DNA from 3 places in the Tritonibacter mobilis F1926 genome. Region 2 is predicted to be linked to each of the others. Evidence: riboswitches for the same ligand, from Rfam matches in the RefSeq annotation. Region 2 holds a riboswitch; each other region holds the start of a gene.
The links. A riboswitch is a leader RNA that binds a small molecule or an ion and turns the genes downstream of it on or off. The one in region 2 is predicted to bind cobalamin.
Positions count from the first base shown of each region.

Region 1: it holds a riboswitch for cobalamin, as region 2 does, so the genes downstream of both, K529_RS13170 (ABC transporter substrate-binding protein) here and K529_RS02820 (DUF1636 family protein) in region 2, are expected to answer to the same signal.
Region 3: it holds a riboswitch for cobalamin, as region 2 does, so the genes downstream of both, K529_RS18275 (hypothetical protein) here and K529_RS02820 (DUF1636 family protein) in region 2, are expected to answer to the same signal.

Region 1 is NZ_CP015230.1:2,788,873-2,795,859, reverse strand. It holds gene K529_RS13185 (pseudoazurin) at 1-376, opposite strand, end outside; gene K529_RS13180 (ABC transporter ATP-binding protein) at 388-1,149, opposite strand; gene K529_RS13175 (FecCD family ABC transporter permease) at 1,146-2,186, opposite strand; gene K529_RS13170 (ABC transporter substrate-binding protein) at 2,186-3,193, opposite strand; cobalamin riboswitch at 3,365-3,556, opposite strand; gene K529_RS13165 (GlxA family transcriptional regulator) at 3,758-4,777, shown strand; gene doeB (N(2)-acetyl-L-2,4-diaminobutanoate deacetylase DoeB) at 4,921-5,913, shown strand; gene K529_RS13155 (Lrp/AsnC family transcriptional regulator) at 5,915-6,394, shown strand; gene K529_RS13150 (NAD-dependent succinate-semialdehyde dehydrogenase) at 6,479-6,987, shown strand, end outside.
Region 2 is NZ_CP015230.1:594,354-601,340, reverse strand. It holds gene glpD (glycerol-3-phosphate dehydrogenase) at 1-1,010, shown strand, start outside; gene cobO (cob(I)yrinic acid a,c-diamide adenosyltransferase) at 1,123-1,797, opposite strand; cobalamin riboswitch at 1,822-2,058, shown strand; gene K529_RS02820 (DUF1636 family protein) at 2,158-2,637, shown strand; gene cobW (cobalamin biosynthesis protein CobW) at 2,657-3,691, shown strand; gene cobN (cobaltochelatase subunit CobN) at 3,820-6,987, shown strand, end outside.
Region 3 is NZ_CP015231.1:584,793-591,779, reverse strand. It holds gene K529_RS18285 (DNA polymerase III subunit gamma/tau) at 46-1,872, opposite strand; gene K529_RS18280 (protein-tyrosine phosphatase family protein) at 2,101-2,631, shown strand; gene K529_RS18275 (hypothetical protein) at 2,652-3,044, opposite strand; cobalamin riboswitch at 3,178-3,411, opposite strand; RNA gene ffs (signal recognition particle sRNA small type) at 3,543-3,641, opposite strand; gene K529_RS18265 (5'-nucleotidase C-terminal domain-containing protein) at 3,865-5,760, opposite strand; gene nudC (NAD(+) diphosphatase) at 6,025-6,987, shown strand, end outside.

The DNA of each region.
Region 1 (6,987 bases), 1.1 Mb from region 2:
GTTTTGGCAAATTCTCGGGCAACTCCTGTGCGACGGCCACGTCGCCCACATCAATCACCATCACCATTCCCATCGCAAAATGCGGCGAACATTTGATGCCGTAGCGCCCGCTCTCGGTCAGGATCACGGTGAAGTCCTCGTTGATCTTGCTTTTGAAAGGTGTTGCACCTTCGGGGATCATTCCGTCAATCGTTGCCGCGTTATGACTGGGTTGCGTGGGGATGAACCGCACACTGTCCCCCGGGGCAATCTGTAAATACTCGGGCTGATAGATCATCGCACCTTGTTCGTTGCGATTGAACATCTGCACCTCGTGGGTCTCGGCAATCAGAGGCGAAGCCATCATGGCAGCTGCAAAAACCATGTGAAATTTCATATCGTTAAGTCCTATAGGCAATGAAAGCGAAGAATGGTGGAGTCATCGGTTGGATCAAAGAGCGGCGTTGCGCGGATGCGGAAAACCTCAGCCAACCGATCCGGCGTCAACACCTCTGCGGGCGGGCCACAGGCGATCAGTCGCCCGGATTGCATTACCCCGACCCGATCACAGTTCATCGCTTGATTGAGATCATGAAGCGCCATCACAATGGTAATCGGAAGACGGCTGACCAATTGCAGGAGCGTCATTTGGTGATGAATGTCGAGGTGGTTGGTCGGCTCATCCAGGATCAGCAATCGCGGGCGCTGGGCAAGGGCGCGCGCGATCTGAACCCTCTGGCGTTCACCACCCGAAAGGGTCGCCCAGGCCTGATCGACCATATCCGCCATGTCCACGGCCTGCAGTGCGTCCATCACGATGGAGCGATCATGATCATCAAACGGAGAGAGGGCCGAGAGCCAGGGCGTGCGTCCCAATTCCACAACATCGCGGACCGTCAGTCGCTCGGAGGTGTCCGCGATCTGCTCCACAAAGGCGATGCTCTGCGCGATCTCGCGCCGGGACAGATTCGCGAGGGGGCGGTCGTCCAGATGCACCGTGCCCTTGCCGCGCTTGGCAAGCCCCGCCAGCAGCTTTAGCAAGGTCGACTTTCCAGATCCGTTCGGGCCGATCAGGCCAAACGTCTCTCCCGGTTCAATCTGCACAGAGACATCTTCGACGATTGCTCTGGAGCCTGCGCGCCAACCCAGTGATGTGGCGGTCAGTTTCATACCCGACTCCGATTGTGAATGAGGATCAGCGCAAAGCCGGGCGCGCCCACCAATGCGGTGACCACCCCGATGGGCACCACCTGTCCGGGGATCAACACGCGTGATGCGATATCGGCGGCGATCAGGAACACCGCACCTGCAAGGGCAGTCGCTGGCACCAGCCGCACATGGCGCGGTCCCACAACGTAGCGCATGGCATGCGGGATCACGAGACCGACAAAACCGATGGACCCCACAAGGCTCACCATGGCGGCGGTCATCAGTGTCACAGCTCCGATCAGGGCGATTTGCACCCGGCGCACCGGTATGCCCAACGCGGCCGCCGAGGTCGCACCAAAGGAAAACGCATCCATGGCTCGGGCGAACCAAAGGCAGACGAAAAACCCTAAAACCGCTGTAGGCACCGCGAGTGACACATCCGGCCAGCGCACACCAGACAGGTTCCCGAGCAGCCAGAACATGATCCCGCGGGCCTGTTCGGCATTTGCCGACTTGGCGATCAGAAAAGACGTGACCGCATTGAATAATTGCGACCCGGCTATCCCGGCAAGAACCAGTTGTGCGGGGCCACCCCCGGCGGCGCGCGCCAATAATGATACAACACCAAAGGCCAATGCCGCGCCGATAAAAGAACCTGTCGAGATCCCCAAGAGACCGCCGCCGACTCCTAAGACAGTCACGGTAACCGCTCCGGCGCCAGCCCCGGCTGAGACACCAAGCAAATAAGGATCGGCCAGCGCATTGCGCACCAGCGATTGCAGCACCACGCCCGAAAGCGCCAGCCCGGCGCCGCAGGCTGCCGCGACCAAGGTCCGGGGGAGCCGGTAGCTCCAGATGATACCGGCATCAATGGGATCGATTACATAGCCTGCATCCCACAGGTTATTGGCAAGCGCCGCCGCCACCGTGGGGATAGGTAGCGGCGTCTCTCCAATAATGACGCCAGCCAGAATGGCCAGCGTCAAGACGGCAATCCCCGGCACGCCCCACAGCGTGACACGTCGATGCAGGGGGCGGGTGAGTACCGCGTCGCTCATCACTGATCCAATGCGGGCAGTGCTTCGGCCAGCGTTTCCAGCGCCGAGATATTGCGGATCGAGGGATCCATCGCATGGGCATCAAGGATCACGATACGGTCATTTTTCACCGCATCCATCTGGCTGGCAACCGGATCGGTGCGCAGGAACTCCAGCTTTTTCTCAACATCGTCGGCCTCAAAGCGGCGGCGTTCCATACGGGCGACCACAATCACCGACGGATTGGCGCGCGCGATGGTTTCCCAGCTGACGGTCGGCCATTCCTCATTGCTTTCGATGACGTTCCGCAGGCCGAGGGCCTCCATCATGTAGGCGGGTGCGCCAGCTTGCCCGGCGACATAAGGGTCGATGTCCATCTCCGCCGAGGAGAACCAGAACACCGCAGAGCTATCAGTCAGATCAAGCGCCTTGGCGGTCTCGATCGCGGCGGTTTCGCGGGCTTTGAGGCTCGCTACCAGCTCTGTGCCGCGCTCGGGAATATTGAATATCTGCGCCATTTCTTCGATGCCGCGATAGACGCTGCTCATTTCATACATCTCAAGGCGGGTGCCATCGGACCCCTTGGTGTTGTCTTTGCCCACACAATCGGCAGGCAGGACGTAGGTCGGGATGCCAAGGTCAGAGAATTGCTCGCGCGTGGCAACGATACCCTGCGGGCCGACATGCCACTCATACTGAACGCTCACCAGACCGGGGCGCTTGGCAACAACGTTCTCAAAACTGGGATCATTGTCCGCAAGACGCTCAACCCCGGCGTTCAGTTCTTCAAATTCGGGGAGCACCTTGGTGAACCAGACCGAAGTGCCGGTGACCTTTTCGCCCAGACCCAGCGCGTACAGAACCTCTGTTGCGGCCTGACCAACGGTCACCGTTGTTTCGGGGGCTTTGTCAAAGGTGACTTCCGATCCGCAATTTTCGAGCGTGAGCGGATAGGTGGTGTCAGCCTGCGCGGCAAGGCCAAGACCGGTGGCGCAAAGAGCGCTCGCCAGAAGGAATTTCGGATACATGGATCAACTCCGGTATGTGATGGACCCGGAGAAAGAGAGGATATGCCGCTTCAGAACTGGACCACCGACCGGACGGCAATGGCCCGTATCCTTGATCTGGCTATGATCCGCGTCAACTTTGCTGCTGACAACGTGCATTCGACACCTCCTCAGACACCCCGTCCGAGCCAAGTTGCAAAACAGATGTCGGCAGGTCTCCTGACTGGCGTTTCATCGTGTCGGCGGGCCTTCCCACAGCCAAGGCTGCAGTGGCAGTTCGCCGACGCTCCGCGCCTACAGTTGCGGGGGCAGTTCCGGTTCACCAAAGAATGGTGGCGGATTCCCTATTATTTCCAAATGGAAACCGACGCGCGATTGTTAAGGAGGATCTTAGCGTTCGGCAATAGCCTTTCCCACCGTCCCTCGGGCAGGGGCAAACGCACGCCCAAAAGATCCCGCCGTGTCGCCAGCCCAGCAGAGCGAGCGTCTGAACCAGCGTGATCCTGCGGTGACGCATTGCTGCGAGAAAGCGGCTCGAGATGACTTGTGGAGGTGCTCCCGAGCCGGGTAGGGTCTTGATCCAATATGAACGCAAATCCCACGCCCTCAACTCCCAGCGCACCGCCCGACGCCAGCGGTGAAAACCCGCGATTGACGGTTGAGATTTTTGTGCAGCCGGGGTTTTCGCATATCGAGCTGTCCTCGATCCTTGCGGTGTTTGAGGCCGCAAATGCGCTGGAAGCAGGCACATGGTTTTCATGGCGGATCACCTCTGACAGTCCGGGTGTCGTGACGGGCACTGCGGGAATGATGATCCGGGCGGAACCGGCAATTGGGCTGCAATATCTGCAAGATGTGCTCTTTGTCATCGGCGGGCGCAACTGCAGCGGCGGCAGCTGGCTGGCGCGTGCGCGTGCAATGCAAAAGCTGCGTCGCCCGGCCTTTTTGCTGTCAGATGCGGCAACCGCCTATATCCGTCGGTCCGCGCCCTTGTCGGGTCCGGCCACAACCCATTGGCAAGATCTGCGCGCGCTGCGGGAGGCCGGAGAATACCCAACGCTCACAGATCGCTTGGTGGAGGATAACGCAGGTCTCCTGACCTCTGCCGGGGGCGGTTACAGTGCCGAATTGGTGGTGCGCTACCTGTCGCAGATCCTCGCACCGCAACATTGCGCCGAACTGGCAAGCGTGCTGATGATCGACACCGCACGGGGCTATTCTGGTGAACAGCCCCAAGGGGCTGCCCGCAATACCAACCTCCTTGAGGCCCGTTTGGTACGTGCCATGGCCATCATGGAAGAGTTCATCGAACATCCGCTCCCCACGGCTGAGATTGCCGAGCGTGCCGGGATCTCTGTGCGCCATCTGGAACGGTTGTTCCTGACGCATCTCAACACCACCCCGGCCAAGCACTACATGCAGTTGCGGCTGAAACTGGCCAACAAGCTCATCACGGACACGAACCTTCCCATCGCAGAGATTGCCTTTGCCAGTGGCTTTGCCTCGTCAACATCGCTCTCTCGTGCGTATCGGCGTGAGTACAACATGACCCCCTATCAGGTGCGCGCGCGCGACCGTGCGGGGGCGGGGCTGCGCTCCGACTAGGGAGAGCGCAACAACCTGCGCGAATGGCACGAGCGCACACAAGGCTTTGAATTCCGGCTCAGCCTTCGTATTGGTGACATAGAGAGAGGCCCCGCAATTGAGGCGAAGGGTGCTCCATTCCCGACAGGCAAAAGGACAAGGCGATGAAAGACAATCCGATCTCTCCGACGATTCCACTGGATCAGGACGGTGTGCACCACGGGTTTCTAAAGCTGCCTTACAGCCGGGATGACAGCGCGTGGGGGTCCGTGATGATCCCGATCACGGTGATCCAGAACGGCACGGGCAAAACCGCGCTTTTGACCGGAGCCAACCACGGCGACGAATATGAAGGCCCCGTGGCGCTGCAAGAGCTTGCCGCCACCACCCGCGCCGAGGATGTCACCGGGCGGCTGATTATCGTGCCCTATTTCAACTATCCTGCCTTTCGCGCCAGCGCGCGCACCTCGCCCATCGATCGGGGCAACCTGAACCGCGCGTTTCCGGGCCGCCCCGATGGCACGGTCACTGAAAAGATTGCCGATTATTTCCAACGCACCCTCCTGCCGATGGCGGATGTGGCGGTGGATTTTCACTCTGGCGGCAAAACGCTGGATTTTGTGCCCTTCGCTGCAGCGCATATCCTTGAGGACAAGGGCCTTCAGGAGGCCTGCTACGCCGCGATGCAGGCCTTTAACGCGCCTTACTCCGTGCAACTTTTAGAGATCGACAGCGAAGGCATGTACGACACCGCAGTTGAGGACATGGGCAAGGTTCTGGTTACAACAGAGTTGGGCGGCGGCGGCATGTCCACCGCGCGCAGCAATGCCATCGCCAAGAAAGGCCTGCGCAATGTGTTGATCCATTTCGGAATTTTTCAGGGCGAGATGCAGATTGATCCTTCGCTGACGCTCGATATGCCGGATGGGGATTGTTTCCTGTTCAGCGAGCACGACGGTCTTTTTGAGATCATGGTCGACCTTGGCGATCATGTGCAAAAGGGCGATGTGGTCGCCCGCGTCTGGTCGCCCGACCGCACCGGGCAGGCCCCCGTGGAATACCGCGCCCGCCGCAGTGGCGTGCTGATCAGCCGCCATTTCCCCGGCATGATAAAACCCGGTGACTGCGCCGCCGTGATCGGTGTGGTCGAGGGCTGACATGCATCTGGATCAGCGCGACCTCGATATCCTCCGCATTCTGTCCCGCGATGGCCGCATCACCAAGGCAGCACTGGCCGATCAGGTGGGCCTGTCGCCCACGCCTTGCTGGGAACGCCTGAAGAAGCTGGAAAAGGCCGGGCTGATCGAAGGCTATAACGCCCGCATCAACCTCAAGAAAATCGCACCGCACGTCACCGTCTTTGTGGCGGCCGAGCTTGCGGATCACACGGCGGCAAGCTTTCAGTCCTTTGAGGCCGCCATGCAGCGCTATGATGAGGTGGTTGCCTGCTGGGCGCTGGGCGGTGGCTTTGATTATCTGTTGCAGATCGTTACCTGCGATATCGATGCCTACCAGCGGCTGATCGACGCGATGCTTGATGCGCGCATCGGTCTTAGCCGCTATTTCACCTATATTGTGACCAAACCCGTAAAGGGCGCGGGCGTGCCGCCTCTCGAAATCCTGCTGCAGGGCAGTTGAATCCTCTGCCCACCCGGCAAACTTCAGTCACATCTTCTGAAAACACCCTGCACACTCTTCCTGAGACTTTCAGGAGGAGCAGACATGTCGTTATCGGCCCTGTCCGCGCGTGCGGAGATCAGTGACAAATCGCTAGTGCGCTCGTTTTCCTACATAAATGGGAAATGGTGTGCCTCATCCAATGGCGAGGTTGTCGCGGTTCATGACCCGGCCACCGGGGATTTCATCGGTGATGTGACCGCGATGACGGCAGAGGATTCCTCTGCCGCGGTGGATGCGGCGCATGCCGCATTTGCCAGTTGGGCATTGATGCTGCCGCAGGACCGTTGCGCCATCCTGCGTCGCTGGTTTGAATTGATGATCGAACACAAAGAAGACCTCGCCCGCCTGATGGTGCTGGAGCAGGGCAAGCCCCTCTCTGAGGCACGCGGCGAGATCGATTATGGCGCGGCCTTTGTCGAATTCTATGCCGAGGAATCCAAACGCCCCAATATCGAGGGTGTCACCAGCCATTTGCCCGATGCCGAGGTGGAACTGTGGCGCGAGCCTGTGGGCGTGGCCGCATTGATCACGCCGTGGAACTTTCCGTCCGC
Region 2 (6,987 bases):
CCGAGGCCCGCGGCGCCGAGATCATGACCCGCACCGAGGTTGTGAATGCCACCCGCCACGCGGATCACTGGGAAATCCACCTGAAGGATCTGGCCACCGGTGCAGAAACCACCCGCCGCGCAAAAATGCTGGTGAACGCAGGTGGTCCATGGGTGGCCGATGTGCTGCGCCAGAAGCTCGGCCAAAACAGCCGCGAAAACGTGCGCCTCGTGCGCGGCAGCCATATCGTGGTACCAAAACTCTACGACCACGGGCGCTGCTATTTCTTCCAAGGGCAGGACGGGCGCATCATCTTTGCCATTCCCTATGAGGAGGATTTCACCCTCATCGGCACCACCGACGCTGATCACCCCGATCCCGAGACCAAACCCATCTGCACCGAGGAAGAGCAGGACTATCTGGTCAAATTCGCGTCGAACTATTTTGACACACCCGTGACACGCGACCAGATCGTCTGGACCTATTCCGGCGTGCGGCCCCTTTATGATGACGGCGCCAGCTCCGCCTCTGCCGCGACACGCGAATATGTGCTGACGCTCGACAAGACACAGGCCCCGCTCCTCAATGTGTTTGGCGGCAAGATCACCACCTACCGCAAACTTGCCGAGGCGGCGCTGGATAGAATCAACGAGGTCTTCCCAAGCCTGCCGTCGGAGTGGACCGCAGGTGTGCCCCTGCCCGGCGGCGATTTCCCGGTCGAAGATGTCGCCCGCTTGCGCGAAAAATTGGCGCGCGAGTATCCCTTCCTGTCGGCCTACGCCACCCGCCGCCTGATCCGCGCCTATGGCACCGAGGCCTGGGCCATTCTGGGCGACGCCAAGGCGCAGAGCGATCTGGGCCAGAGCTTCGGCGCGACCATCACGGCCCGCGAACTTGACTGGGCGATTGCCCGAGAATGGGTGCGCACGGGCGAGGATTTCCTGTGGCGGCGCACAAAACTCGGCCTGCGTTTGGACCCTGATGCGCGCACTGCGGTCGACGCTTATATCAAATCCCGCGTCACCGACTAACAAAACAGACTGACAAAAGAGAGGGGCACAACGCCCCTCCCTCTTCTAACTCAAAATATCCCGGAGCGCGAGGCAGCGCCTCGCATCCCCGCTCACGACACACGCTGAGGTTTCAGAACTCCACGCCTTTCTGAGCCTTGATGCCAGCCCGGAACGGGTGCTTCACCTGCGCCATCTCGGTCACAAGATCGGCGATCTCGATCAGTTCTTCCTTCGCGTTGCGCCCGGTCAGCACCACATGGGTCATCGGCGGCTTATGCTCGACGAGGAACTCCAGAACCTCCTGCAAATCCAGATACTCATAGCGCAGCGCGATGTTGATCTCATCGAGTAGCACCATGGTGTTCTTCTCATCGAGGATCATCTCCTTGGCCTTTTCCCAGCCCGCGCGGGCTGCCGCAATATCGCGGGCCTTATCTTGCGTTTCCCACGTAAACCCCTCGCCCATCGCGTAGAACTGGCACAGATCCGAGAAATTCTCCTCAATCAACGTGCGCTCGCCGGTCTGCCACGCGCCCTTGATGAACTGCACCACCGCCGAGGGCATGCCATGGGCGATGCAGCGCATGATCATGCCGAATCCCGAGGACGACTTGCCCTTGCCGGGGCCGGTGTGAACGATGATGAGACCTTTTTCGCCATCTTTGGTTTTCATCATCCGATCACGGGCGGCCTTTTTCTTTGCCATCTTTGAGGCATGGCGTGCCGCTTCTTCGTCGGAGATGTCGGTTTCGCTACTTGCGTTGGTCTGGTCGCTCACGGGGTCGCTCCTGCTGTTTGGCCCCATGTCTTGACAAAGAGTGCCCCCATGGCGCAAGGGATTTTCGTTGGTTCCCGAAGGTGACACCCTTCGGGCGAAGAGGGAATGTGACAAGGCACGCCGCAGCGCGCCCCAAGCACAGCCGCCCCCGCGACCGTGACCGGAGAGGTCTCCCGACGCCACTGGCGCACCCCTAGGGGCGGCACCGGGAAGGCGGGACGACCGTCAGCGCCCCACCCGGGTCTGGCATCCGCAAGCCGGGAGACCTGCCAGCGTGTGTGAAACCGGCGGACGGGGTGTGCCGCGACCGGTTGAGGGCCTGCCACACGTGGCACGCGCCCCCATCTGGCCTGCCCCGCCTCGCCGCTGAGGAGGAGAAAAGGCCGCATGGGAGAGACCCCCAGCCAGAGCCCGGAGCCGGTTGTCCTGACCGTCTGCACCACCTGTCGCCAGACCGGCAGCGATCCCGAAGCCATGCGCCCCGGCCGCATCCTTGCCGACCGTCTTGCAGGCAGCGCGCTGCCCGAAGGCGTCACCGTGCGCGGGGTCGAGTGCCTTTCGGCCTGCTCGCGGTCCTGCACGTTGCATCTCTCCGGTGGCCCTGCCCGCTGGAGCTATATCTACGGTGATCTCGATCCGGATGCCCATCTTGAGGATATCCTCGCCGGTGCTGCGGCTTATGCGGCGACCGAGGATGGGTTTGTGCCATGGCGCGAACGCCCGGTGGTGTTTCGCAAACAATCCATCGCCCGCATTCCGCCCGTCTCCATGCCGAGCGTTGCGCTGACCCCGACACCCGCACCCGAGCGTCACGACTCTTCCAGTGACACCCCAGACACGCCTGCCACCGAGCTTGCGCAGGATTGACCCGAAAGGCCCATTTCACATGACCACATTGAACAAGATCCCCGTCACCGTCATCACCGGCTTTCTGGGGGCTGGCAAAACCACTCTGATCCGTCACCTGATGCAGAACCCGCAGGGCAAGCGCCTCGCGGTGGTGGTGAATGAGTTTGGCACCGCCGGTGTTGATGGCGACATCCTGAAATCCTGTGCCGATGACAATTGCCCGGCGGAAAACATCATGGAACTCGCCAATGGCTGCATCTGCTGCACCGTGGCCGATGATTTCATCCCCACCATCGAGAGCCTGATGGCGCTGCCCGAGCCGCCCGAGCATATCGTCATTGAGACCTCCGGTCTGGCGCTACCGAAACCGCTCCTCAAAGCCTTTGACTGGCCCGCCATCCGCTCGCGCATCACCGTCGACGGGGTGATCGCCCTGGCCGATGCCGAGGCCGTCGCCAAGGGCCAGTTCGCCCCCGACCTGGACGCCGTGCAGGCCCAGCGCGAGGCGGACGAGAGCCTTGATCACGAAACACCGCTGTCCGAGGTCTTCGAGGACCAGATCTCCTGCGCCGATATCGTGCTGTTGTCCAAGGCGGATCTGGCCGGCGAGGCGGGCGTCGAGAAGGCCCGCGCGGTGATCGAAGCCGAGGCCCCGCGCAAGCTGCCGATCCTGCCAATGACCGAAGGGGTGATCGATCCCCGCGTGATCCTGGGTCTGGGCGCTGCCGCCGAAGACGACCTCGACGCGCGCCCAAGCCACCATGACGGCCACCACGATCATGAACATGACGATTTTGAGTCCATCGTGGTCGAAATGGGCGAAGTCTCCGATCCCGAAGACCTGCAAAAACGGATCATCGAGATGGCCCGCGCCCGCAACATCCTGCGGGTGAAGGGCTATGTGGCCGTGGAAGGAAAACCAATGCGAATGCTCGTACAAGCGGTGGGTGAACGTCTGCGCGCGCAATACGACCAACCCTGGGGCGCGCAGCCGCGCAAGACCCAGCTGGTGGTGATCGCCGAGCATGATAACATCGACACAGCAGGCATCCACGCCGACCTCGGGGCCTGAGTTTCAACACCAAGGGCGCTGACCTCTCGCCGTGAGGTCCCGCCCGACCCTCCCCCCCGGGAGGGCGCTTCGCACCCACCCGGGGTCAGACGCTGCCCTCTCCGATTTGAACGAAGCGGACCAACCTCATGCACGTCGTCTTCCGCGAAAGCCACGGGCTCGGAGAAACAGACACCCCCTATGACGTCGGGCAGACCCCCGGCGATCTGGTGGTGCTGTCCTTTTCCGACAGCGATCTCGGCGCATTCGCGGCGGGCTGGCATCGCGCGGACGGCAAACTCCCCTCCACTCGGCTTGCCAATCTGGTGGCGCTCAAACACCCGCTCTCGGTCGATGTCTACGCCGAACAGACCTTAGAGGGCGCAAAGGGTGTCTTGGTCCGGCTGATCGGTGGCGAGAGCTATTGGTCCTATGGTTTGGCCACGCTTCAGGATCTGGCACGGCGCAAGGGCATTGCGCTGGCGATCCTGCCCGCCGACGGTCAGGAAGATCCGCGCCTTGATGAGCTGTCCACCCTGCCGGTTTCCACCCTGCGCCGCCTTCAGGCGCTGTGCGATGCGGGCGGTGCTGTCGCCGCGCAGGCGGCACTGGCGCAACTGGCGCTGGCCTCTGGCCTTTATGCCAGCCCGGTGATCGGCAAGAAAACCGTGCCGGATTTCGGGTTCTACGACCCCGACCGGGGCGCGCTGGATGCCCTGCCCGAGATCGACAAGCCCTTGGTGCTGGTCAGTTTCTATCGCTCTTATCTGACGTCTGCCGACACCGCCCCTGTGGATGCAATAATCCATAGCCTGCGCGCGCGCGGGTATGCCGCCTATGGGGTCTTCGCGCCGAGCCTCAAGGTCCCCGACGCGGTCGACTGGCTGCGCGCAGAACTGCCCGCCCTGAGCCCCGCCGCACTCATCAACGCGACCGCCTTTTCCGCGCAGGGACGCGATGGCAGCGCCTCTCCCCTGAGCCTCACGGGCTGTCCGGTGTTTCAGGTGGCGCTGTCCACGGCCCGGCGCAAGGATTGGGATCTGGCGGATCGCGGCTTGTCGCCTGCGGATCTGGCCATGCATGTGGTCCTGCCAGAGGTGGACGGTCGGCTGTTTGCCGGTGTTGTCAGCTTCAAATCCCCCACCAAACGCGATCCCGATCTGGAATATTCCCGTTTCACCCACCGCGCCGATCCGGAGCGAGTTGAGGCGGCGCTGGATCGCATCGAGGCGCATCTACGGCTCGCCCGCCAAACACCTGCCGACAAACGCCTTGCGCTGGTGCTCTCGACCTATCCGGGGCGCGATTACAACCTCGCTCACGCGGTGGGGCTGGACGCGCTGGCCTCAACGTCTGAGATTTTGCGCGCCCTTGCGACCGAGGGCTATGACGTCACCGCCGAGGCAGACCTTGGCGCGCGGCTCTCGGATGAAACGCTGACATGGCCGCTCTCGGACTATCTCGCAGCACTCGCCCACCTGCCCGCCAGCTTGCGCGCGGATCTCACCGCGGCTTGGGGCGCGCCCGTGCAAGACCCCGCGATCAGGGACGGCCTCGTGCACTTTCGCGCGCTGCGTGCGGGTAAGGCACTGGTCGCGCTGCAACCCGAACGCGGTGACGTGCAATCCCGCGATGACGACTATCACGACCTCGACCGCACGCCGCGCCATGGCTACGTCGCCTTCTATCTCTGGCTCCAAAGGCAAACGGATGTGCTGGTGCATGTGGGTGCCCATGGCACGCTGGAGTGGCTGCCGGGCAAGGCGGTGGCACTCTCGGGGCAGTGCTGGCCCGAGGTGCTGGCGGGGGATCTGCCGGTCATCTATCCGTTTATCGTCAATGATCCGGGCGAGGCCGCGCAGGCCAAGCGTCGCATCGGTGCCATCACGTTGGGCCACATGCCGCCACCTTTGGCACAGACCACGCTGCTCGACGGGATGACCCGCCTGGAAAGCCTTCTGGATGAATATTCCACAGCCGACGGGCTTGATCCTGCGCGCCGTGACCGGCTGATCGCCGACATCCGTGCCGAGGCACAGGGCACCGGCGTCGAAGACGACCTGGGCATCCCCGCCGACGCCTCGGCGGCAGAGGCCATCACCCGCATCGACCGCTTTGTCTGCGACATCAAGGAAAGCCAATACGGCGAAGGTTTGCATATCTTTGGTCAGGGCGATCACGGCGCGGCAGAGCTGCGCGGGGTGCTGGACGCGCTGGCGGGCAAGCTGGTCTCCCCCGGCCCGTCTGGCTCGCCCTACCGGGGGCGCTCGGATGTGATGCCCACGGGGCGCAACCTCTTTACCACCGATCCCCGCGCGGTGCCGTCGCGGGCGGCGCAGGCGCAAGGGGTCAAGCTGGCGGAAGAGCTGCTGCGCCGCCACCTGCAGGACCATGGCGACTGGCCGAAGGGTTTGGTGGTGGACCTCTGGGGCTCTGCCACCATGCGCACGGCGGGCGAGGAATTTGCCATGGCGCTGCATCTTGCGGGTCTTGCCCCACAATGGGACGCAGGATCAGAGCGGGTTTCGGGCTTTGAGATCATCCCGCTGGCCCTTTTGGGCCGTCCGCGCATCGACGTGACGCTTCGGGTCTCCGGCCTGTTTCGCGACGTGTTTCCCGGCCTTGCCCAAATGTTCGAGGCCGCCGCTGCCGCGTTGAGCGCCCGCGATGAGGACTCAGGCGACAACCCCTACCTCAAGACCACACCACGCGTCTTTGGCCCCAAGCCCGGACTATACGGCCTTGGCATGACCCAGCATCTTGATGACTACTCCGAAGAGGCCCGCGCGGCAGCGGGCGAGGCCTGGCTTGCGGCCTCGTCGCATGCGATTGACGCAAAAGGGGACATCCACGAGGCGCGCGCCGCGCTTGAAGATCGGCTGCACAGCGCCGACAGTTTTGTGCATCTGCAGGATCTGGCGGAAACGGATGTTCTGGTCGCCTCAGATTACGCCGCCCATGAAGCAGGCTTTGCCGCCGCGATGAAGCGTCTGGGCGCTGAGGCTCCGGCGCTTTATCACATGGACGCCACCCGTCTGGACCGCCCGCAGGCGCGCAGCCTGCAGGAGGAAATCGCCCGCGTCACCCGCGCCCGTGCCTCTGACCCGCATTGGGCGACCTCAATGATGAACCACGGCTTTCGCGGCGCGGCAGAGATTGCGGCAACGCTTGATCACATGGCAGCCTTTGCACATCTGGCCCAGGTGGTGCCCGCGCATTTGTTTGACCTTTATTTCGAGGCCACACTGGGGCGCGACGATCTGGTGGCATTTCTGGAGCGTGAAAACCCCGCCGCCCTTCAAGCTATGCGGGATCGG
Region 3 (6,987 bases), on a different replicon from region 2:
GAGCCGGGCATGGACGGGCTCACAGAAGCCTAGCCATGACAGGGTTTATTCCTCAAACGGATCCCACTCATCCTCGACTTCAGGCAGGGCCTCGGCCTGAACTTCAGCGGCCAGTTCTTCCTGCGTGCGGATCTTGGTGATCTTCGCCTTGGGGAAATTCTGGAGCACCGCCTGCACCAGAGGGTGCGCAGAGGCTTCTGCACGCAGGGCGTTTTCGGCAGCGTCACGCAGTTCCGCAATCGTTGGCGCATCACCATCTGGGGCAATGGAGACCACCCAGCGGCTTCCGGTCCAGTTTTGCAAGGCAGTGCCGATGCGGGCAGCGAGGTCCTGCGGTGCATTTGCGGCGGGGGTGAACGTGATGCGGCCCGGTTGATACGACACCAGCCGCACGCCGCCCTCGACCTCGACCAGCAGCTTCACATCGCGGTGTTTGCGGATCAGTTCGATCACATGTTCAAAACTCGGATAGCGCGCCAAGGCGCTGTCCACACGCGGCGCAAGCGCTGCCATTTGCCCGCCACTTGCCGACATAGTGTGCCCCCCATTGGGGCCACCGCCGGGGGCGCCCTGCGGCGGGGCGGGGGCGTAAGCCGGAGCCCCGCCCCCCCCGCCCGCCGCAGGCGACCCCATGCCTTGCATGGGGTGTCCCCCACCCGGACCACCTGGATGTGGCGGTGGGGGGGTGTCCTGCAGTTTGCGAACCAGTTCCTCGGGCGAGGGCAGATCGGCCACATGGGTCAGGCGGATCACAGCCATCTCTGCCGCCATCATCGCATTGGGTGCGGCGGCGACTTCCTCGAGCGCCTTGAGCAGCATCTGCCACATGCGCGTCAGCACCCGCATCGGCAGGCGGCTGGCCATATCCTGTCCACGGGCCCGCTCATCCGGGCTGATGGTCGGATCTTCTGCCGCATCGGGGGTGATCTTTACCACCGACACCCAATGGGTGATCTCGGCCAGATCGCGCAGCACCGCCATCGGGTCCGCGCCCTCGGCATATTGACCGGACAGCTCCGTCAGGGCCGCCGCCGCATCGCCGCGCAGGATCATATCCATCAGATCCAGCACCCGGCCCCGGTCCGCAAGACCGAGCATCGCGCGCACCTGATCCGCTGTGGTCTCCCCCGCACCATGGCTGATTGCCTGATCCAGCAGTGAGGTCGCATCCCGTGCGGAACCTTCTGCCGCGCGGGTAATCAGCGCCAGCGCATCTTCGGCGATCTCGGCTTTCTCATTGGTGGCGATCCGGCGCAGCAGATCGATCATCACCTCCGGCTCGATCCGGCGCAAGTCAAACCGCTGACAGCGCGACAGCACCGTCACCGGCACCTTGCGGATTTCGGTGGTGGCAAAGATGAATTTCACATGCGCCGGTGGCTCTTCAAGCGTCTTCAACAGCGCGTTGAAAGCAGAGGTTGACAGCATGTGGACCTCATCAATGATGTAGATCTTGTAGCGGGCCGAAGCCGCGCGATAGGCCACACTGTCGATGATCTCGCGGATGTCACCCACACCGGTGCGCGAAGCGGCATCCATCTCCATCACATCCACATGGCGACCTTCCATGATCGCCACGCAATGTTCGCATTTGCCGCAGGGCTCCGTGGTCGGGCCGCCCTGACCGTCCTCCCCGATGCAGTTCATGCCCTTGGCGATGATCCGCGCGGTGGTGGTTTTACCGGTGCCGCGAATACCTGTCATAATGAAGGCCTGCGCGATGCGATCTGCGGCAAAGGCGTTCTTCAGCGTGCGCACCATCGCGTCCTGACCGACCAGATCGGCAAAGGTCTCGGGCCGATACTTGCGTGCCAGAACCTGATATTGTCCGCTTTGCGGTGCGCTGGAGGTCTCGGGGCTGTGCTCGCTCATGAGGGCCTTTCGGATGGTCTTTGAGGGCGCGCCGCTGGATTCGCGAGCCACGCCAATGATCCTGTGCAAACTAAGCGCCGCTGTCCGCTTCGTCCACCGCTGTTGCACGGGAACCCGGCAGAATGGGGGAGGTGACAGAAAAGGCTACCTGTCTGAGACTTGGCGGGGTTAAGATAGCGTGAAGGTATCGCGGAAATTACGCCGCGCCTCCCGGGGGGGGGAGAGTAAATGGTGAGTGCTACGAATATGCAGCCGCAGTCGGCTGTGCAGACCCTATCGCTTCACGCGCTGTCGTTTGGGGACGGTATATTGGCGCTGAGCCGCGCGCCCGGCGCTGGGGGGGATTACGCGGGTGATTTGCGTTTGATTCGTGAATGGCGCCCGTCGATGGTGATTTCGATGACCACGCGGGTGGAGCATGTGATTCTCGGTGTTGAGAACCTGGGCACGGATATACAGGGCCTCGGCAGCCGCTGGTTCCATATGCCGGTCGAGGATTATCAAATCCCCACCGCAGAGATGGACGAACACTGGCAACACATCAGCACGATGGCCCGTCAGGCCATGTCCGGTGGTGGCCGGGTTCTGGTCCACTGCCGGGGAGGCTGCGGTCGATCCGGCATGGCGGTGCTGCGGTTGATGATCGAAAGCGGCGAGTCTGCCGAGGCAGCGCTCAGCCGCCTCAGAACTCTGCGGCCCTGCGCCGTCGAGACAGACGCACAAATGGCGTGGGCCTTTGGCAGAAGGTCCCCGACCTGAACTGAAGGCTGCGCTGAGCGTCAGACCTCAGCGCGCTGATCCCGATAGCTGCGCACAGGTCGCGCCTCGCCAAAGGCGCGCGGAATCTCTGATACACATGTGCTGCTCATCGTGTTGGCATCACTGGACAACATCGCATCGGCGAACCGATCCAGCGTTTCGGTCTTGGTCGATGAGGTTACGTCACAGAACACTCGAATGCGGCTGTGGTTGGCGGCAAAACGCGCAGGGCAGGCTTTCTCGCATCCATCTAGGCGGCTTTCTCCACTGATTTCAAAATCTTCCTGTGTCAGTGGGCGCGCGCTATCGAGCGCCTGTGCCAAGGCTTTCAGCATCCGTTGTGCGGCCGGGCAGGGGCGCCCCAGATGCATACATGTGGTCGACACAAATTCATGTGATCGCTGTTGGTCCATTCTCTGCGTGCCCTCCGCACCAAGATAGTTGTGACGGGGGCAAGATGAGAGACTTCGGGCGAGACATTGCCCCTCAATGGTGGGCAAGAGAGATCAGCCGTCAGACCTCCTCCAGGACACCCCGCCCGGTTTCAGGTTCGTATCATTGATGGCAGGTCTCCTGACTTGCGGGTCATCGCGTACCGGCCCTTCCCGATCCCATCGGCCAATGTGGCCGTGACGGATCAGTGGTCTTGCCGGGGTACTCGCCGCCTACAGTTGCGGGGGCAGTCACGGACTTGGCGGGGCATATGCCCGAACCTCACCGTATTCCCTCTTCATTCCGTCCTCGGATAGAGAAACGAAAACCATCTCAAGAAGAGGTAGCGAGCGCGCTGCCGACTCGTCAACAAAGATCTTGCTGCACGTGCAAAATCACCCCTGCGGTTCGATTGTGTTTTGGAGGTGTGGGTAAACGCCTAGAGACAAAAAAACCCGCCAGAGGCGGGGCTTTTTATAAAGTGAGAGGTTGGACATCGACCCAAGCGGGGCTCGTTGTGGCTGCTTCCTTCCGGACCTGACCAGGTTGGCGAGGCGCTTGCCCGCGCCAACCCCTCGAATCCCGATATAGGGAAGTGACGATACAATGACAACCCGCAGCCTGGGCGATTTCCTGACCCTATGCGCGTGTGAAGGAAGGCAGAGGTCTACCGTGAAGGTGTAGTTGAGGCGGTGGGTGCAATCCAAAAGGTTGCCTTGGCATCCTCGACATCGCAATGGCTGAGGTACTCGGCGCTTATCACGACGCCCTTTGATGATGCGCAGCTCTAAATGGTGCCACTCAGAGCTGCAGCTTCAACGCCACAAAGCCTGTATCCAGTTCGGTCGCGCTTTGGGCGACGTCATCAGGCAATTCATGCAGGTGGCGGTGCACGCCGGGGCCTGTGACGGCAATCGCCTCCACGCCGAGGTTCGGACGGATGCGCCACGGATAGGGTGCCGCTGCCAATGGATCTGCCGCTAGGGTCGACGTCACATAGGCCCCGACAGTGTCGCGGATCATCTGAGGTGGCAGCGAGAGAGCCTGCGCCTGATCAAGCATACGAAAGTTGCCGCCTCCGCTGCTGCGGTAGCTGTTGAAGGCAACTGCGAACCTCTGGGCAGGTTGCAAAGGGTGCCCGTGCCAGCGCAGATTTCTGATACGGCTTGCCGCGTCGTTTAAGAGGCGTCCATCGGCATCAAAACGTGCCGTTGCTGTCGGGTCGATTTCATACTCCAGGCCGAAGATCACATCGAAGTTGTGTCCGGCCCGCGCAGGATTTGCCAGCAGGCGGTCAGGAGCATTGGGCTCCAACTGATTAAACAGCCCTGCCGACATGTCCAACCAGTCCCGCAGTTGCTGTGCGTCAACGATAATGCAGCGCAATTCGTTTGGATAAATGTAGATGTCGGCCACATGGCGGCGCGAAATCTCTCCTGCGGGCACATCGGTGTAATTGAGCGGCCCCGCGCGCCCACCAAATTTAGCCGGTGCGACTGCCGACAAAAGCGGCAGGTCGGCGAATTCTGATTTTGCAAGGGTCGGGCGAACAGCAGCGGCCTGCGCCGCGGCGGTGAGAGCGAGTGCGCGATCCTCGCCAAAATAGGTAAAATAGGAGTGGTGTGGCTGTGCGAGCGTGCCAACATTTGTGGCCATATCGGCGCGGGTGCGCTGATGAATGTCGCTCAGGGCGTTAACCAGTTCTGGTGCCTCCGGGACCACTGGCACGAGACCATCGCGGGTCTGATGTGCAACCGGGCGCAGGGCGCAATCTCCCTGCGTGACACGCCAGCCTTGCGGGGTGCGGACCAGGTCGAGGTCGATCACCCCGAGATGTGAGCCACTGGAGCCAGGCATCACCACCGGAACACCCAGCCCGGCATCCTCACCATCGGGCGCCGGCAGCAACAAATGGGTATGTCCGCTCACAGCTGCATCAAGACCGGGCAAGTGCGACAAAGGTCTGAGCGCGTTTTCCATCCCCGCGACTTGGTCAGTCGGGCCCAGCCCGGTATGTGCCAATGCGATCACCACATCGGCCCCCGCATTGCGCAGATCCGCAATCGCGGCGCGTGCGCTGCTGAGGATATCGTCGACACGCAGACGCCCCTCCAGATGATCGGCATCCCAGAGCATGGTTTGCGGCGGCAACACCGACAACAGCCCGATCTTTACATCCGGCGCATCTGCGGGTGCACAAGGCATACGCCTGCGCAGTATCAGGGTTTTGTGAACAGGCAGCGCATGGGCGTCGGCAAGGGGTGTAATATTGCTGCAAACCGCCGGGCAGGGCAGCGCAGAGAGCGCCCGGGCAAGGACAGGAAGGCCGAAATTGAACTCATGGTTGCCAAGACCGACGGCATCATAGCCCAAGACGTCAAAGGCACGGATCGATGCAGGGGTGGCGTCTGGATCAGCGGCGTCAGTTTCGGCAAGCGGTGAGCCCTGCAACCAGTCGCCATTGTCGACCAGCAGCGTAATCGCACCGGACTCTGTGGCCTCTTTGCGGGCCGCGCCAATCAGGCTTGCAGTGCGGCTCAGGCCAATTCCGGGATGCTCTTGATCGGTGTAATAGTTGTAGCTGAGCAAATGGCTATGGACATCCGAGGTGGCCAGCACGCGCAATCGCCCCGATACTTCTGATCGGTCGCTAGCACCCTCATCTGTCCCCGTGGCGCCTTGGTCGTCTTCGGTCATTCTATGCCATTCATCGTCGCTCGTGGGCACCGCTCCGTGATTGTCTTGCGTCCGGTGCTTCTCTCATTCGTTAACAAGTAGAAGAACAGAGACAGGGGGGCGTGCGGAACCCTAACGAGAGGCTTTTTTCGAGTTTTTGAAAAGCGTGGCATTTTTGCTTGTGTCACACATGGGAATGCGGCATCGCCTGTCTGCAATGATGAAACGTCATCCCCTTTTGCGGACGGTGGCTGGCAGCAACGCATTTCAAAAAGCGAGACAGTCATGAAGCGAGCGGAGCAAGTAACCTTTGGCGGCAGCGGATTGGATCGCGCGGCGTATTTGCGCACAGAGACCGCGACATTAGATCAGCTCTGGTGTTCGGCAGAAGTGCAAATCGTGCTTTTGTGGCGCGGCAAGCCCTTATGCGTTTGCAAGCCCGGTCACTCTGACGCCGATGGGCTGGCCTATCTGCAAAGCGATCATGCCCTTGTGGCGGGGCGACGTCATGATGCGCTTTTTCTGGGACGAAATGCGCAAGGGGCAGGTTACTTTGCCGTGAGCCTCGACGACTGGGAGCCTGAAGATCTGGATGCTTCCAGCCTTAACAGCTTTCTTGATCCAAGCGAGCAGCGTCACCCGGATTTGCCCGAGGTCTATGCATTTATGGAGTTGCGCCGGGTGATGACGCATCTTTCGGCGCGTGAGGCAGAACTTGCGGCGACCGCAAAGGCGATGCTGGGCTGGCACGCAAGCCATGGATTTTGCGCCTGTTGCGGTCATGCCAGCAATGTTGAGCAGGCCGGATGGCAGCGTCGCTGCCCAAGCTGCAATGCCCCGCATTTTCCACGGACCGACCCAGTTGTGATCATGCTGATCACCCGTGGCGATCGCGTGTTGTTGGGGCGGTCACCGGGGTGGCCGGAGGGTATGTACTCGCTGCTCGCGGGTTTTGTGGAGCCGGGAGAAACCCTCGAAGCAGCGGTGCGCCGCGAAGTTTATGAGGAAACCGGAGTGAAGGTGGGCGAGGTCGACTATTTGGCCAGCCAGCCGTGGGCCTTCCCTATGTCGTTGATGTTTGGCTGTTATGGTGTTGCAGTCAGCGAGGAAATCACCCTTGATCCGCAAGAGATCGAAGAGGCATTCTGGGTGACACGCCAAGAGGTGATGGACGCCATTGCAGGCAATCACCCAAAGGTGCGCGCCCCGCGCAAAGGGGCAATAGCGGGGTTTCTTTTGGAAAACTGG